Robertmurraya sp. FSL R5-0851: one gene and its partner. The main gene of each other region encodes a partner of the protein of the gene in region 2 in a complex. Links are inferred from orthologs where the notes say so. Each region holds a gene or a part of one and is shown on either strand. Other genes may lie near its edges.

The links. Proteins that work in one complex are often made in the same cells at the same time.
Region 1: the proteins of gcvH (region 2) and MKX65_RS06095 are in contact, whole or in part, in a crystal structure (PDB 3A7A), measured with the Escherichia coli proteins. The link is inferred for Robertmurraya sp. FSL R5-0851 from one-to-one orthologs.

What each region holds. Positions count from the first base shown.
Region 1 is NZ_JBBOOE010000001.1:1,172,299-1,177,640, forward strand. Bases 2,475-5,342 are described here. They hold MKX65_RS06095 (lipoate--protein ligase), read left to right. Parts: upstream 2,475-3,347; coding sequence 3,348-4,337; downstream 4,338-5,342. Other genes in these bases: MKX65_RS06090 (MBL fold metallo-hydrolase), read left to right, coding at 2,601-3,335; galE (UDP-glucose 4-epimerase GalE), read left to right, coding at 4,356-5,342. In the rest of the region: MKX65_RS06075 (TetR family transcriptional regulator), read left to right, coding at 1-29; MKX65_RS06080 (YhgE/Pip domain-containing protein), read left to right, coding at 102-2,258; protein YhfH, read right to left, coding at 2,307-2,441. UniProt on the Escherichia coli protein: Catalyzes both the ATP-dependent activation of exogenously supplied lipoate to lipoyl-AMP and the transfer of the activated lipoyl onto the lipoyl domains of lipoate-dependent enzymes.
Region 2 is NZ_JBBOOE010000001.1:3,941,092-3,948,577, reverse strand. Bases 1-2,821 are described here. They hold gcvH (glycine cleavage system protein GcvH), read left to right. Parts: upstream 1-1,129; coding sequence 1,130-1,513; downstream 1,514-2,821. Other genes in these bases: MKX65_RS20255 (thioredoxin family protein), read left to right, coding at 2,355-2,660; MKX65_RS20260 (toprim domain-containing protein), read left to right, coding at 1,984-2,340; MKX65_RS20265 (YusG family protein), read left to right, coding at 1,616-1,855; MKX65_RS20275 (arsenate reductase family protein), read left to right, coding at 732-1,094; MKX65_RS20280 (acyl-CoA dehydrogenase family protein), read left to right, coding at 1-587. In the rest of the region: MKX65_RS20250 (hypothetical protein), read left to right, coding at 2,905-3,255; MKX65_RS20245 (aminotransferase class I/II-fold pyridoxal phosphate-dependent enzyme), read left to right, coding at 3,277-4,590; MKX65_RS20240 (methionine ABC transporter ATP-binding protein), read left to right, coding at 4,981-6,006; MKX65_RS20235 (ABC transporter permease subunit), read left to right, coding at 5,999-6,667; MKX65_RS20230 (MetQ/NlpA family ABC transporter substrate-binding protein), read left to right, coding at 6,681-7,486. UniProt on the Escherichia coli protein: The glycine cleavage system catalyzes the degradation of glycine. The H protein shuttles the methylamine group of glycine from the P protein to the T protein.

The sequences.
Region 1 (5,342 bases), 2.8 Mb from region 2 along the record:
AATATATATTTAAGGGTTTAGCCAAATAAGCCCTTCTTTTTTGTTATAAAATGACCAAATGAACATTTCAGTCAATTTGAATATAAAGGGGAGAATAACAATTGAAAAATAATCTTCTAAAAGAAGAAATCGCAGCGGTGTTTCGAAATCGGAAACTATTGATTCCACTGATCGCCGTACTTTTTATACCTATCTTATATAGTGGGATGTTTTTATGGGCATTTTGGGATCCGTATGATCACCTAAAGGATCTTCCAGTAGCGATTGTAAATGAAGATGATGGTGCAACTTATGAAGGAAAAGAACTTCATCTAGGTGATGACTTAGTCGCCAAGTTAAAAGAAAGTCAAGATTTTCATTTTGAATTTGTGGATCGTACTGTGGCAAACGATGACCTAGAAAACCAAAAATATTATATGATCGTCGAGATACCAGATAATTTTTCTGAAAATGCGACGACACTTTTAGATGAAAATCCAGAAAAGCTAGCACTTAACTTTATACCAAATGAAGGCTATAACTTTTTAGCTGCACAAATTGGTGGCACAGCTATTGAAAAGATTAAAGCTTCTCTTTCTGCAAAAGTAACAGAAACGTATGCAGAAAGTATGTTTGACAAAGTAGAAGAACTTGCGGATGGAATGACAAAAGCAAGTGATGGTGCGAATGATTTAAGCACTGGAACAGCTGATCTTTTGGCAGGAACTTCAAACTTTCATGAAAAGCTGACCCAATTTTCAAATGGGACAGAAAAGTTTTCAGAAGGAATGGCAAGTGCTACAAACGGGACAATTGCCCTCAATAGAGGTGCGTCCGATTTATCAGCAGGTTTAGGACAATTAAGAAGTGGTCAAAACGAGCTTGTTACAGCCTCAAAGACAATTCAATCAGGATTAGGCAGTTTGCATCAAGGAATGACGGATGTAAACACAGGGATAGAAACGGTGAATGGTAAAGTTCCGGCGTTAATCAGTGGAACAAGTGAGTTAATGGAAGGGGTGGCAACACTTGAAACCTCACTTGCTGAATGGCAAAAGGGTGCTGAGGCGGTTAATGGTGGCGTAAAGGCGCTCACTCAATCCTTACAAGCGGTGATTGCACAAATGCCTGAAGGACCGGAGAGAGCAGTACTTGAACAAACACTTGCCTCTTTAGATTCCAACACTCAAATTCTAGCAGAAAAATCGGCTCTTTTGTCCGCAGGTGCAAGCAATCTTGAAAACGGCATGGAATCTTTACTAGCCGGACAAAAAGAGCTTCAAGGTGGATTAAATCAGTTAGAAGAAGGTACGAATGCTTTAGTAGCAGGATCTTCAGAACTTTCTGCGGGCCAAACAACGTTTGAGTCTGGCATGGAATTGTTTCAACAAAAGCTTACTCTAGCATCAAATGGTGCCAAAAAAATTAGCGAGGGTACAAATGTGTTAGTGTCCGGGGTTACAGAGCTATCGGACGCATCTAAAACCATTGCGTCAAGTGCCAGTCTGTTAGAAGAAGGTAGCAATAAAATTGTCGATGGAAATAATAAGCTATTAGACGGGAGCAATGAACTATCAACAAAGTTAGCTGAGGGGGCAGACAAGGCGTCTAGCGTTGAGGCGACGGATAAAACATTTGATATGATGGCACAGCCAGTCGAAGTGAAGGAAAAAAAAGTGAATGAGGTATCAAACTACGGTACAGGGTTTGCTCCATACTTCCTGTCCTTAGGATTGTTCGTAGGTGCTTTACTATTATCCATTGTGTTTCCTTTAAAAGAGCCAGCATCTATTCCTAAGAGTGGAATGAACTGGTTCATCAGCAAATTTTCTATTATTGGTGTAGTTGGGGTATTACAGGGGATTGTAGCAGCGACCGTGTTACTACTAGGTCTGGGTTTACAGGTGGAAAGTACATTTTACTTCTATCTCTTTACGATCATTACTAGTATCACGTTTGTGGCATTAATTCAATTATTGGTCACAACGCTTGGAGATCCAGGTCGTTTTGTCGCCATTATCGTTCTTATTTTGCAATTAACAACAAGTGCAGGAACTTTTCCATTAGAGCTTATACCAAGCGCATTACAGCCGTTTAATTCATTATTGCCAATGACCTATTCGGTTCAAGGATTTAAAGCGGTTATTTCAAGTGGAGATTATTCATTCATGTGGCATAACGCATATATCCTATTATCGTTCGCTGTTGTTTGTGCGGTGGGGACCATTCTTTATTTTTCAAAAATGCATAAGAATCAATTTCGTGTCATGGCAGAATAAAAAATAGCCCCAGTCAGCTGACTGGGGCCTTTATTGTAAACTATGAATCTATATGTTTGTTACATCCATGCAATGCTCGCACTTATTGCCATAGCATTCATGTTGTTCATCAATTTTATTCCCACATTGTACACATTCCTTCGGTGGTAAGTTTCTGAAAAATTCAACAATGCTCTCAAACATATAAGTTCCCCCTATTATGGTGTTCGAAACAGATTAATTATTAATTAAATTGTATTATAACAGTTTAGATGTGTCAATCGTTGTTTTACCTATTTTTCATAAATAAATAAAAAAGCTATAATAAACGATAGATATAATAAAAGCGGAGGGATTCGTTCAATGAAGCTCACAACAATAGGTTTTTGGGGTGGTTATCCTAAAGCAAATGAAGCAAGCACAGGATATGTGTTAGAACATAACGGTTTTAAATTATTGATTGATTGTGGAAGTGCGGTTTTGTCCAAGTTACAAAATTATTATCAGCCTGAAGAATTGGATGCAGTGGTTTTATCTCATTATCATGCCGACCATATTGCTGATATTGGTGCCTTGCAGCATGCTCGATTGATTCAAGGGTTTTTAGGGAGTCAGATGAATACATTACCGATTTATGCACATGATGGTGATGCCCATGAATTTTCTAAGTTAACGTACAAAACGATCACAAAAGGGATTGCTTATGATCCGAATGCTGAATTGAAAGTAGGTCCATTCACTATTCAATTTTTATTAACCAAGCATCCGGTTCCTTGTTATGCGATGAGATTTGAGGTTGATGGAAAAGCTTTAGTTTACACAGCAGATACTTCGTTCATTGAGGATTTTGTTTCTTTTAGTGAAGGAGCCGACGTTCTTTTGTGCGAATGTAACTTCTATGCTAATCAGGACGGCAGTGGAGCCGGACATATGAACAGCTTTGATGCTGGAAAGCTTGCGGCTAGAGCAAATGTTAAGCAGCTTGTGTTGACGCATCTTCCTCACTATGGAGAACTACAGCAGTTAGTGGACGAAGCAAAGCAACATTATAATGGTCCAACAGGCTTGGCCTACACTGGACAAGTGATTGAAATTTAAGGAGAGAGAAGCATGATATTTATTGATAATAAAGGGATTACCGATCCAAGAATAAATTTAGCAATTGAAGAATATTGCCTGAAAAATTTAAACATAGATGAAACATATCTACTTTTCTACATAAATGAACCTTCTATTATCATTGGTAAAAATCAAAATACGATTGAAGAAATAAATACGGACTATGTAGAGGAAAACGAGATTCATGTAGTTCGTAGGCTTTCAGGTGGTGGAGCGGTTTACCATGACTTAGGAAATTTAAATTTTAGCTTTATTACTAAGGACGATGGAGAAAGCTTTCATAATTTTAAAAAGTTTACGGACCCGGTCGTTGAAGCTTTGCGTGAGCTAGGGGTACAGGCAGAATTAAGTGGCAGAAACGATATTTTGGTTGAGGGTAGGAAAATTTCTGGGAATGCACAGTTTTCCACTAAGGGACGAATGTTTAGTCATGGAACGCTTATGTTTGATTCAGAAATTGACCATGTTGTTTCAGCATTAAAGGTTCGTAAGGATAAAATTGAGTCCAAAGGAATCAAATCGATTCGAAGCAGAGTCGCCAATATTTCGGAGTTCTTAACAGAAAAGGTTACTATTGAAGAGTTTCGTTCCCTGCTACTTGAGAAAATCTTTGGTGGTACAGAGAATGTTAATGAGTACGTGTTAACAGAGGAAGATTGGAAGAATATTCACGAGCTTTCCAAAGAACGCTATCAAAAATGGGATTGGAATTACGGGAAGTCCCCTAAGTTTAACCTCCAGCATTCGCACCGTTTCCCGGTGGGTCATATTGATGTGCGATTGGAAGTGAATAAAGGGGTTGTTGAAAGCTGCAAAATTTATGGTGATTTCTTTGGAGTTGGAGATGTCGCCGATATAGAAGAAAAACTAACGGGAATTCGTTACGATAAAGCTGTGATACAATTAGCGTTGGACGATGTAAATATTAAACATTATTTTGGTAACGTGACAAAAGAAGATTTTTTACAACTAATATATTAACTTGTTGGGGGATTAAGGATGGCAATTTTAGTAACAGGTGGAGCCGGCTATATTGGTAGCCACACAGTGGTAGAGCTTTTGAATCATGGAGAAGAAGTCGTGGTTGTAGACAATTTACAAACCGGTCATCTCCCAGCGGCAAAGGGAGCATCTTTCTATCAAGTAGACCTACGCAATTCGGAAGCATTAAGGGAAGTGTTTTCAAAGCATTCGATTGAAGCGGTGATTCATTTTGCGGCGAGTTCTCTTGTAGGAGAAAGTGTAGAGAAGCCGCTCATGTATTACGAAAATAATCTTATTTCTTCACACTCATTGGTCTCTGTTATGGTGGAGCATAATGTGAAGAAAATTGTGTTTTCATCAACAGCAGCAACCTACGGAGAGCCCAAAGAGGTTCCGATTTCAGAGGAGTCAGAAACATCTCCAACGAATCCATATGGAGAAACAAAGCTTGCTATGGAAAAAATGTTCCGTTGGTGTGACGGTGCTTACGGCTTAAAGTCGATTTCCCTGCGCTATTTTAATGCTGCTGGCGCCCACCCGGACGGAATAATTGGTGAGGACCACACACCTGAAACTCATTTAATTCCAATTATTTTGCAGGTAGCCTTGGGACAGAGAGAGCATATTGGTATCTATGGGGATGATTATCCGACTGAGGACGGAACATGTATCCGCGATTATATTCATGTTATGGACCTTGCTAACGCTCACTGGTTAGCTTTAGAATATTTGCGTAAAAATGAAGTAAGTGATGTGTTCAACCTTGGAAATGGCCGAGGTTTTTCGGTAAAAGAGGTAATTGAAACAGCAAGAACAGTTACAAAGCATGACATTCCAGCTGTAGTTAGTCCACGTCGAGCGGGCGATCCAGCTGTATTAATTGCATCATCTGAAAAAGCTCAGCAAACATTAGGCTGGAAGCCAAAGTATAATCAGTTAGAAACCATTATTGAAACCGCATGGAATTGGCATCAGAACAATCCTGGTGGCTATGAAAAATAG
Region 2 (7,486 bases):
TTAACCGAATTTTTGAAGGTACAAACGAAATCAATCGCCTTTTAGTACCTGGCACGTATTTAAGAAAAGCATTTAAAGGAGAACTTCCTTTATTCCAAAAAGCACAAGCCCTTCAAGAAGAGCTTATGATGCTTATGCCAGAAGAGCCAGGCGATGAGCCACTTGCTCAAGAGAAGTATTTAGTGAAAAATGCGAAGAAAATCGGCCTTCTTGCAGCAGGGCTAGCGGCGCAAAAGTTTGGAAAAGCACTAGAGAGTGAGCAGGAAATCTTAGTGAACATCGCCGATATCGTATCCAATGCTTATGCGATGGAATCAGCCGTGTTACGAACAGAAAAAGCAATCGCTAAGGACGGGGTAGAAAAGAGCAAGCAAAAGCTTTTATACACACAAATCTTCTGTCAGGAAGCATTCAACGAAATCGAGCAGCACGCAAAAGAAACACTTGTCGCAACAGAAACAGGTGACGCATTGCGCATGATGATCTCTGCCCTTCGCAAATTTACAAGACACACACCAATCAACGTCATTGCGAAAAAGCGTGAAGCTTCAGAAAAACTAATCGAAGCTGAAAAATTTGTCCTATAACTAGAGCGAATCCCCCCTTCATCTATTTGAAGGGGGGATTTATTTGCAAACGAGTAAATTCGCCAAAAAATTTGTAGTCAAAGTTATGAATTTGTACCTAATTATGTTAATATGCAATTGAAAGTGTAAAAGGATGGTGGTAACATGGCATTGACCTTCTATTGGTATCCGAAATGTGGAACCTGTCGAAACGCGAAAAAATGGCTGGATTCTCACAATCTTGAGTATCAAGAGGTACATATCGTAGAGCAGCCTCCTTCAAAAGCGGAACTTGAATCCTACTATAAGGCAAGTGGACTTGAATTGAAAAAATTCTTCAACACGAGCGGACAAAAATATCGTGAGCTTGGTGTGAAAGATAAAATAGCAACTTCTTCAGAGGACGAGCTTCTTGAGCTTCTTGCCTCGGACGGGATGTTAATCAAGCGCCCACTGTTAACAGATGGAGAGAAAGTAACGCTTGGCTTTAAGGAAGCAGACTATGAAAAAGTATGGCTTACAAAGTAACTAACAATTAATACATATTATGGAGGGGTTTTATCGTGAGTACACCAAAGGATCTACGTTATTCTGAAGAACATGAATGGGTAAAAACAGAAGGAAATACCGTTCGTATCGGTATTACACATTTCGCTCAATCGGAGCTTGGTGACATCGTTTTTGTTGAACTTCCAGAAGTAGGTGACACTGTAACAGCTGATGAGCCATTCGGTAGCGTTGAATCTGTTAAAACGGTTTCTGAACTTTATGCTCCAGTAAGTGGAAAAGTAGTAGAGGTAAATGAAGATTTAAACGACAGCCCAGAGTTCGTAAATGAGTCACCATATGAAAAAGCTTGGATGATTGTTGTTGAGCCATCTGACGCTAGTGAAGTGGATAACTTAATGACAGCTGAGCAGTATGAAGAAATGATTAACGAAGACTAAAACATGAGGCACCTTTCTAGGTGTCTTTTATTTGTTTCTTTTTTTTCTAGCAAACATGGGCATGCTACACGTATAACAGAAAAGAAAGGGATGGCTAACAACATGACTTTGCAGCAAGGAAAATTAGATATTACAGACCGTGTTGTCGGAAAGCTTCAAAATGGTGAAATCGTGCTTTATCTAGAAAATGAACAAATCGGAAAGGTCCCTTTACCGAGTGGAAGTGATATTCAGCTTGAACATCATTTTGAAAGTGCTGGAGAGAAGATTTTTCAGCTGGTATCCACTCCATCTCGTGACGAACCAAGATATACAGATTGTGATGAAGGTGGATGGTGTTAATCCATGGACAGCGGGTTTCTTTCCGCTGTTTATTTTTTTATAATCGTAAATAGTTAGAGGAATTGTACACCTCTTTCGAGAATAATGAATAAAGTAAAGAAAATACAACATGTTCACAGGTGATGCATATGACTGAAGTGAGACCTGAAAAAGTAATTATTGTAGAAGGTACGTCAGACAAAAAGAAGGTGCAAAAGGTTATTAAGGAGCCTGTAGACATTATTTGTACGAATGGAACGATATCTCTTTCGAAGCTTGATGAAATCATTGATGAATTGTTTGGAAAGGATGTCTATATTCTTGTTGATGCTGATGAAGCTGGAGAAAAGCTTCGAAGACTTTTTAAACGCGAGTTTCCTGAAGCAGATCATTTATACATCGATCGAACCTACAGGGAGGTAGCTACCGCACCAGAACATCATTTAGCTACTGTACTGCTTGGGGCAAACATCGATGTCTTTACGCAATTTTTAGACAAAGTGTAAGAAGGAGTAACAACATGCAAGAATTGCTTGAAAATAACAGGGAAATACTCTTCTCGGCGGAGGAAACAAATTTTCTCTACTTGTACACACCGTTATGTGGTACATGCCAGGTAGCAGGAAAAATGCTCTCAGTCGTTGAACAGCTTTTACCACAATATAACTGGTTAAAGGCTGATCTGAATTTTGTGCCAGCATTAGCTGAGCAATATTCGATCGAGTCTGTTCCCTGTTTACTTGTTATAAGGAAAAACAAATTAGTTAAGAAAATTTATGCTTTTCAATCGGTACCATTTTTATATGAAAGCTTAAAGTCCTTATAGGAATCAGACGTTTTTTGTCTGATTTTTTTTATTTGTCGATTTCCGAATCCCTTCGACAGCAAAAGTAACTTCATTTTAAAAAGTGACATATTTCTCGGGAAATGAACTCTAATTACAGCATTCGATATAAAGCTTGTTAGGTACCCCTGACAAATGTTCGAAAATTTGTCGAAGAAATATTAAAGGTAAGGATTCTCTCCAAGTGGAATATATATATAGTTAGATGTTGAGAGGGGGAAGACCGTTGCTTTTTCATTTACAAAAAACAGTGAATGAATGGAATAGCCGAAGCCATTTACTGCCTTTTTTAAGAAAGGCATCAGTCGTTATTTGTATTCAATCCGAAGATGATACCTTCTTTATCCATATAAACAAAGGGAACGTTGAACTGTTAATCGAAGAAAATCATCATCATATTGACGCATATCTCCAAGGACAGAAGGAACATATCATCTCCTTACTCAGTGGGGAGATCAAGCTAAGGCAAGCAACCGTATCAAATGTAATTACCTTACAGGCAACCTTTAGAACAGCTCTTTACTTAGAAACCTTATTCTATCTAGTAAAACCATATAAGTATGTAAATAATATTTGAAGTTTTATGGGAGGGAATGGAATGTCAGAACAGAAGAAGTATCGGTTAGAAACGCTTGGTGTACATGGTGGATTAAGCCCAGATCCTGTTACAGGAGCTAGAGCGGTACCAATTTATCAAAATAATGCTTATCAATTTAAAGACACAGAGCATGCGGCTAATCTGTTTGCACTTGCTGAGCCTGGATATATTTATACACGTATTCATAATCCAACGACTACGGTATTCGAAGAAAGAGTGGCCCTATTAGAAGGTGGAGTCGGAGCGCTTGCCGTTTCGAGTGGAATGGCAGCAATTACACTGGCCATACTCAACTTGGCAGAAGCAGGAGATGAAATTGTTGCGGCTTCAAATTTATATGGTGGTACATATAATTTATTTGCAGTAACTCTCCCTAAATATGGGATTCAAGTGAAGTTTGTGGATTCAACTAATCCAGAGAACTTTAAACAAGCTATTACAGATAAAACAAAGGCGGTATTTGCCGAGACCATCGGAAACCCAAGTTTGCGTATTTTGGATATCGAAAAGGTTACAAAGATTGCACATGATGCAGGTATTCCGCTTGTAATCGATAATACCTTTGCGACTCCTTATTTATGCCGACCAATCGAACATGGTGCAGATATTGTCATTCATTCGGCAACCAAGTGGTTATTAGGGAATGGGACTACTCTTGGTGGTATCATCGTGGATGGCGGAAAGTTTGATTGGAATTCGTCTAAATTCCCTGGTTTTACAACTCCTGATGCAAGTTATCATGATATTGTATATAGTGAGGCAATTGGTGCTGCAGCTTATATTGTAAAAGCTAGAGTGCAATTGCTTCGTGATTTAGGTCCAGCATTAAGCCCTCAAAATGCCTTTCAATTCACACTTGGTCTAGAAACTTTGCACGTGAGAATGAAGGAGCACGTGGCAAATACTGAAAAGGTAGTAGAGTATTTAGAGGCGCATCCAGGTGTTAATTGGGTGATGTATCCCGGAAATCAAAAGCATCCAGACTTTGAGCTTGCGAAGAAATACTTACCTAAAGGAGCAGGTTCTATCGTTGTCTTTGGAATTGACGGAGGCCGTGCGTCAGGAGCAACGTTTATAAATAGTCTAAAGCTTTGGGCACATGTTGCTAATGTTGGCGATGCAAAAAGCTTAGTTATTCATCCTGCAAGCACTACTCATCAACAGCTAGACACAGAGCGGTTAAAAGCGGCAGGAGTTCCAGAGGATTTAATTCGTCTATCGATTGGAATTGAAAATGTGGAGGATTTAATTGAAGACTTAGAGCAAGCGATTACATTGGCAACAGGGAAAACCTCACTTACAAGCAATGTGTAATCAATAAGATTTTTGTCGAATTTTATCGTTGACACTCCAATTTATCCATGATACGATATCACTCGTGATTAAGACTACAACGTAAAAGTTCATATAGATTGATAAGCTCTTATCAAGAGAGGTGGAGGGATGTGCCCTATGAAGCCCGGCAACCGTCAAATTATTGAAATGGTGCCAATTCACACAAAGCGTATTGCTTTGATAGATGAGAGAAAGGTGACTGTTTCTGCCTTTCTGCTCATGCAGGAAGGTTTTTTTTGTTCATATAGAAAGCTCTCATTCGAATAGGAATGGTGCGGATGATAGAACCTAAGTTATAATGAAGCTTTCTTGATGCATGATACCATGTAGTTTTATCAGAATAATCGGAAATGGAAGGAGGAGAAACCTTTGATCTCGATAAAAGATGTGAAAAAGATTTATTCTTCAAGACAAGGAAAAGTAACGGCTGTTGATAATGTAAACCTAGAAATTACTGAAGGAGAGATCTTTGGGGTAATCGGTTATAGTGGAGCAGGAAAAAGTACGCTTATTCGTATGCTCAACGGGTTAGAAATTCCTACGGTGGGATCTGTTATCGTAGCAAATAATGAAGTATCGAAAATTAAAGGTAGTAGCCTTCGAAAAGCTAGACAGGAAATAAGCATGATTTTCCAACATTTTAATCTGTTATGGTCTCGTACCGTTAGAGAAAATATTGCATTTCCACTTGAAATTGCAGGAGTTCCTAAAGCTCAAAGAATGAAAAGAGTGGACGAGCTTATTCGTTTAGTTGGATTAGAAGGAAGAGAAGACGCTTACCCATCTCAATTGAGTGGAGGGCAAAAACAAAGAGTAGGAATTGCAAGAGCACTTGCTAATAATCCAAAGGTTCTTCTTTGTGATGAGGCAACATCTGCACTTGATCCGCAAACAACCGATTCGATTCTAGAGCTATTAGTTGATATTAATAAGCGTTTAGGATTAACCATTGTCCTTATCACACATGAAATGCACGTAATCCGAAAGATTTGTCATCGTGTAGCTGTGATGGAAGGTGGAAAGGTCGTTGAACTCGGTCCTGTTCTTGATGTATTTAAGAACCCTAAGGAAGAAATTACGAAACGATTTGTTCAGCAGGTAACAGAGCCTGAAGAAACGAAGGAAACGATTGAACATTTATTAGAACTTTACCCGCACGGTACGGTTGTTCAATTAGGCTTTGTTGGAGAAGCAGCAGAGCAACCGCTGATTACCAATCTTATTCGTCATTACCATGTGACTGTTAATATCCTGCAAGGGAAAATATCACAAACACAAAATGGATCTTACGGAACGCTTTTCATCCACTTAGATGGGGAAAAAGAAGAGCTTTCAAAGGCCATTGCGTATATCGAGTCACAACAGGTTGGAGTGGAGGTGATTTCGAATGCTTGAGACACTTTTACCAAACGTAAACTGGGAAAAAATGATTGAGGCAACGAATGAAACTCTTTATATGACAGCTATATCAGTTGTTATTACATTTGTTCTTGGATTAATTTTAGGACTTTTATTATTTTTAACAGCTAAGGGTAATATTTGGGAAAATGCAATTGTAAATAAAGTGATCAGTTCTGTAGTGAACGTCTTCCGCTCGATTCCCTTTATTATATTGATCGTTCTTCTTATCCCTTTTACAAAGCTTATACTAGATACGATGATTGGTGAAAATGCAGCTTTACCGGCATTAATTATAGGTGCGGCTCCGTTTTACGCGAGAATGGTGGAAATCGGATTGCGTGAGATTGATAAAGGAGTTATTGAAGCGGCTAAATCCATGGGAGCTAAAACAAGCACGATTATCTTTAAGGTGCTTATTCCTGAATCACTGCCAGCTTTAGTATCTGGTATTACGGTTACGGCTATTGCTTTGGTGAGTTATACAGCAATGGCTGGTGTGATTGGTGCGGGTGGTTTAGGTAACCTTGCGTATTTGGAAGGGTTCCAAAGAAGTCGTAGCGACGTCACCTTGGTAGCAACAGTCATCATTTTAATTATTGTGTTTATTATCCAATTTATTGGAGATTCTATAACATCAAAACTAGACAAAAGATAGGAGAGAGACAAAAATGAAGAAATTTTTAAGCTTATTTTTATCATTAGCAGTTGCTTTAGTTCTTGCAGCTTGCGGTACAGCAAAAGAAGATGAGTCTAACGCTGGTGAAGGCGAAGAAGCAGCAGAAACTACTGAGTTAGTAGTTGGAGCTTCTAACGTACCACATGCGGAAATTTTAGAAGAAGCAAAGTCACTTTTAGCGGAAAAAGGAATTGAATTAAAGATTGAAACATTCCAAGATTATATCCTACCTAACCAAGCGTTAGAGTCTGGTGATCTTGATGCAAACTATTTCCAACATATTCCTTACCTTGAGTCTCAAATGGCTGAACATGGTTATGATTTTGCTAATGCGGGTGGAATCCATATCGAACCAATGGGTGTGTACTCTAAAAAGTACAAGAGCTTAGAAGAGCTTCCAGAAGGAGCACATATCATCATGAGCAGCTCCGTTGCAGACCACGGTCGTATTTTAACTATGCTTGAAAAAGAGGGATTAATCACTCTTAAAGAAGGCGTTAATAACGTAGAAGCAACAGTTGAAGATATCGCAGAAAATCCTAAAAATCTTCACTTTGACACAGAGTACGAAGCATCATTATTACCACAAATCTTTAACAATGATGAAGGTGATGCAGTACTTATCAACTCGAACTATGCGATCGATGCAGGTCTAAACCCAATTGAAGATTCAATTGCAATCGAAGACAAAGAGTCTCCGTACGTGAACGTAATCGCGGTTCGTAAAGGTGACGAAAACTCTGAAGCAATCAAAGCTTTAGTCGAAGTACTACACTCACAAGAAATCCAAGACTTTAT